Regions from separate parts of the Mesorhizobium sp. B4-1-4 genome, predicted to be linked through region 1. Evidence: riboswitches for the same ligand, from Rfam matches in the RefSeq annotation. Region 1 holds a riboswitch; the other holds the start of a gene.
What was found. A riboswitch is a leader RNA that binds a small molecule or an ion and turns the genes downstream of it on or off. The one in region 1 is predicted to bind glycine.

Region 1 (2,457 bases):
GAGGACAGCGTCCAGCCAAGGTGGCCGTGGCCCGTGTTATAGAACACGCCCGGTGAACGGCCCGCGCCGACACGCGGCAGCATGTTGGGCATCATGGGGCGCAAGCCGGCCCAGGGCACCACGCTATTGGTGTTCACTCCCGGGAATAGCGTGCGCGTCCAGTCCACTAAGGGCCGTACGCGATCATCCCGGATGTCCCTGTTCAACCCGTTGAACTCCGCAGTTCCCGCAACGCGGAAGCGGCTGGTGCCGAGCCGGCTAGTGACGATCTTCGCGCGGTCGTCCAGGATGCTGACCCACGGGGCGGCATTCTGGGCTGTCTCGTCGTCCAATTGGACGGTGACCGAGTAGCCCTTGACAGGATAAATGTTAAGACGGTCGCCTAGCATCGCGGCGAAGTCGCGGCTATTGGAGCCCGCGCATACCACGACCGCGTCGGTTTCGAGGTCTAGCCCGAGCGTCTGGCCATCGACCCTACGCGTCGTGTAGCTCAGCCGGAAGCGGCTGCCGCGAGCGATACGCGTGACCGTCGCGTCATAGATGAACTTACCGCCGCGCCTTTCGCAGGCTCGGGCTAGAGCGGTCGTGTATTTGTGGATGTCACCGGTCGAATCCGACGGAGTATAGAACCCGCCGTAGAACCGCCCGTGCAGCGCCGGTTCTATGGATGTAATCTCTTCCCCTGAGACCGGATGGCGGTCGAGTCCGCCCTCGACGAGCATCTTGTTGACTCTTGCGGCATGCTCGAAACCGGCCTTGTCCCAATGGACATGGAGAATGCCGCGGCGGACGTGGTCGAACTCAATGCCTTCGCGTTCGGCGATCTCGAACATGTGCTTGCGAGCGGCGATTGCCAGCTTCGTGGTGGCGACAGTATTCTCACGGTAGCCGGGGATATTGGATACGAACTCCGCGAGCCAGCTGTACTTGTGCCAGTTCGGGGATGGATTCATAAGGAGCGGTGCATCCCGAAGGAGCATCCATTTGATGCCCTTGAAGATTGTCGACCAGTGGTTCCAAACTTCCGCATTGCTCGCGGATAGCTGACCGCCATTGGCAAAGGAGGTCTCCATCGCCGCATAGCGCTGGCGTTCCACCACGGTGACATCATAGCCGTGGTCCAAAAGGGCATAAGCCGTCGACACACCGGTGATACCGGCGCCGATCACGACAATCTTGGGCATTTCACTCTCCATACAGAACAGTGGGCACAGACGGTCACGCCCGCGGCTGGTCCCCAAATCTGTCTCTATACCTGAGAGCTTGACCGGAAGGCTCCGGCGTTCCCCTTCGGTGGGCACTCGGGTGCCTCTCTCCAGATCGTTCGGCGGTCCGGTCACTTTTGCCTGAGAGTTTCCTTGGGGGGTTGCTCCGTCGGCGCCAGCATTCGCCAGTCTCTCCCGTTCCGCTTGCTGAACCTCACCATGCTAATGCGGCGCGCTGCGTAAGTCATCGGCAAACGGAATCTATTTCTGAAACAACTGTCACACATTGTTGGGACAGATGAAATGAAGCCTACGACGGCGGCACTTAGCAGATGCGCACCGGCCGCTTATTATACGCGGCGATCTCGGAGGAACTTGCGCGACAATCTGGATGGGACACGCTGCCAAGCGGTCATTGCTCTTCTAATCGACGCGGCGCGTTAATCTGGGTCCCCTCGTTAATTGTCGCGTAGACCGGAGGCCGTCCGCCCTGTCGTTTTGCTTCCATAGCGGAGCGGCGACGATAGCTCTCGACCTTCATTCCGAAGATTGTGGCGTGATGAACGAGGCGGTCTACCGCTGCGAGCGGCATGGCATGGCGGGATCTGCAAAAACTCGATTCCATTCCAAAAAAGGCTATTTGCGGTCAGCAGGATTGAACGCCGTTTGTAGCGTGCTGAAATGCGTTCGAAGAGAACGCTGGTCTCTGCCTGGTCCTTTGCCACGTAGGCGAGATCGTCGAGGATAAGCAGATCGAACCGTTGAGCTTGTTGATGGCGGATACCAGCTGCAGCTAGAGCACGTCCTGAGATCGATGAATCGATTGTGATGTGACAGCTGCGTTTTGTGCTGATTCAACATCCACCTCGATGGAGGTGGACGATGGGAAGAGCATTGAGCGTGGATCTTCGGTCGCGGGTCTTGAAGGGTTCGGACGAGGGCATGTCGGCGCGGCAAGCGGCGGCGCGGTTCGGCGTGGGAGTATCCAGCGCGATCCGCTGGATTGCGCGGGCCAAGATCGGCGAACTGGCGCCACGCCCGCAGGGCCGCCGCCGTGCCTCCAGCCTCAACGCGCATGAAGCCTTCATCGTCGGGCTGATCGGGGAGCGCAAGGACATCACGCTGAACGAGATGGTGGAGCTGCTCGTCGCCGAGCAGTCGGTGCGGATCAGCCGCAGTGCCTTGAGCGCTTGGCTTCGCGGCCACGGCTGGACGTTCAAAAAAAGTCCGCGCACGCACTGGAGCAGGATCG
Region 2 (2,457 bases), 1.6 Mb from region 1:
TGTGGCTGAAGAAGCCGCCGATTTCCACATCCGCATGCTCAACGAAAGTTTCCTGGCGCAAAGCCACGTCACGAGTCGGCGCTTCATAACCGGCCGAGCACATGACGAAGTTGGCGATTGCCTTGACGAACAATTCGTTCCAGGAAGGATCGTTGTTGGCTTGGGCGGTCTGTTCATTGATCCTGAACAGCACCTCGGCCTCGCCGCGGGTAATGGCGATGTTGCCGTCACCGCCATGGGCATAGAGGATACGGCGCAGGAGCTCGACCTCCGCCTTGGCGATCAATCCCGGGACCAGCGCACCGCCCAGCATCAGCGGCCCCTTGCCGTCGACGACGGCGTGGGCGACCTGCTCCAGTGCATAAACGCAAAGACGGCCCGGCGATGATTTCGCCTCTTCCAGCACATGGACCAGCAATTCGAGTTCGGTCCGGCTGTCGACCATGCCGTCTCGGGAGATCGTGCGGATCAGCCAGTCGGCGTTGTCCTGCGAGATGTAGCCCTCTGGCCTTTCCTGATGGACGATGTAATCGGTCACCGCCTCGACAAAGAATGGCGCCCACTCCGCGCATTTGTCCCGCGCCGTCTGGTCGAGCGCGAACAAGGCCTCGGCCTCGCCACGCGTGACGATACCATCGGCGAACACGTCGCGGCGCAGCATCACAACATCCTGCGGAGTAATGCTGATCTTTGATGTCAGCCCCGCCACCGGCGCGCTCATGATCAATTCGCCCATTTGTCGCCCCCGTCCACGCAACGCGTCACATCAGCCTGCTATATCAGGAGTGTCTTGAAAAACCGGCAAATGGCGTGGTTAGCAAAGACTTGTCGGCCCATGCATGTCGCCCAAAAGCATGCGCTCGGGCGCGACCCGAGGTGTGCAGCGGTTTTGGGAGAGCGACATGCATCAGAACAAATATCCAAAGCGCATCGGCCAAACCCGCTTCAGCACGACGCGCTTTAGATGTCGCTGGGAGGTGACAAGGTGTCGCCGACGGGCTATGGATGGCGCGTCGAGGGCTCAGGCTTTGAGTCCTACCTGTTTGCGGGAGAGAGCAGCGAGAGCTGCCGCCGAAGGGGAAATCGCCCGAAATCTCTCAGGCAAAAGAACCGTGGACGGGAAAGACACTCTGGAAAGTCGGGGCTTGCCCCCGCGCCGAAGGTGTAAGCGCCGCTGACGGAGTTCCGGCTGCGCGAGTCTCTCAGGCTTCAGACAGAGGGGCACGGACTGGTCGCCATTCGCGGCCGATTGCGTGCGACTCTGGAGACGACATGACGGGCGACGACGATAAACACCTCCCCCTTGAGGATATCCACACGGCCGCAGGCGCGCGCTTCGGCGCCTTTGCAGGCTGGTCGATGCCGCTGACCTACCCGGCCGGCGTCATGAAGGAACATCTGCATACCCGCGAGCACGCGGGTCTCTTCGACATCTCGCACATGAAACTGTTCGAGGTCAGTGGGCCGCAAGCCGTTGCGCTGCTCGACCGCGCCTGCCCGCTGGATGCCGGCGCGCTCGAAATTTCGCAATCCAAACTGACGTTCTTCCTCAACGAAGCCGGCGGCATTCTCGACGACCTGATCGTTACCCGGCTCGGCGCCGATCGCTTCATGGTGGTCGCCAATGCCGGCAACGCCGTCGCTGACGAAAAGCACCTGCGCGAACTTGCAGCCGGTTTCGACGCCATGGTCGAGCCGCTCGACCGCGTCTTCCTGGCCATCCAGGGGCCCGAGGCCTGGGCAGCGCTGTCCCGTGCCGGGATCGAAACCGGCTCGTTGCTGTTCATGCACGGTGTCGAACCCAGGAAGAACTGGTTCATGAGCCGGTCCGGCTATACCGGCGAGGATGGTTTCGAGATCGGCCTGCCGGAGCCCGACGCGCGCGACCTCGTCGCGAAGCTGTTGGAAGATGAGCGCGTGCTCTGGATCGGTCTTGCCGCGCGCGACAGCCTGCGGCTGGAAGCCGGACTTTGCCTGCATGGCCAGGACATCACACCGGAGACAGACCCCGCCGCGGCGGCGCTGATGTGGGCTATTCCGAAGGAGATCAGGGCTTCCGGCGCCTTTATCGGCGCCGATGCCTTGCGCGCCGCCGTGGAACGCGGCCCGGCGCAAAAGCGCGTCGGGCTGAAGCCGGAAGGCCGCCAGCCGGTGCGCGCCGGCGCGGCGCTGTTTGACGCCGACGGCCACCCTGCCGGCCATGTCACCTCGGGCGGCTTCGGCCCCTCGGCCGGTCATCCGGTCGCCATGGGCTATGTCGCGGCGCCGCGGGCAAAGCCCGGAACACGGATTTTCGCCGACGTGCGCGGCACGAAAATCCCTGTCGACGTCAGTTCCCTGCCCTTCACACCGCATCGCTACCGCAAAGGATAATCTCATGGCAAAGACCTATTTCACCGCCGATCACGAATGGCTCAGCGTCGAGGGTGGCGTCGCCACCGTCGGCATCACCGATTA

Region 2: another riboswitch for glycine. It lies ahead of gcvT (glycine cleavage system aminomethyltransferase GcvT); the one in region 1 lies ahead of FJW03_RS29860 (D-amino acid dehydrogenase).

What each region holds. Positions count from the first base shown of each region.
Region 1 covers NZ_CP083950.1:6,242,017-6,244,473, forward strand. Annotated here, with positions in the region: gene FJW03_RS29860 (D-amino acid dehydrogenase) at 1-1,184, opposite strand, end outside; glycine riboswitch at 1,324-1,413, opposite strand; partial or broken gene FJW03_RS29865 (ATP-binding protein) at 1,618-1,998, opposite strand; partial or broken gene FJW03_RS29870 (IS630 family transposase) at 2,088-2,457, shown strand, end outside.
Region 2 covers NZ_CP083950.1:1,596,211-1,598,667, reverse strand. Annotated here, with positions in the region: partial or broken gene FJW03_RS07700 (hypothetical protein) at 1-736, opposite strand, end outside; glycine riboswitch at 1,037-1,123, shown strand; gene gcvT (glycine cleavage system aminomethyltransferase GcvT) at 1,273-2,373, shown strand; gene gcvH (glycine cleavage system protein GcvH) at 2,378-2,457, shown strand, end outside.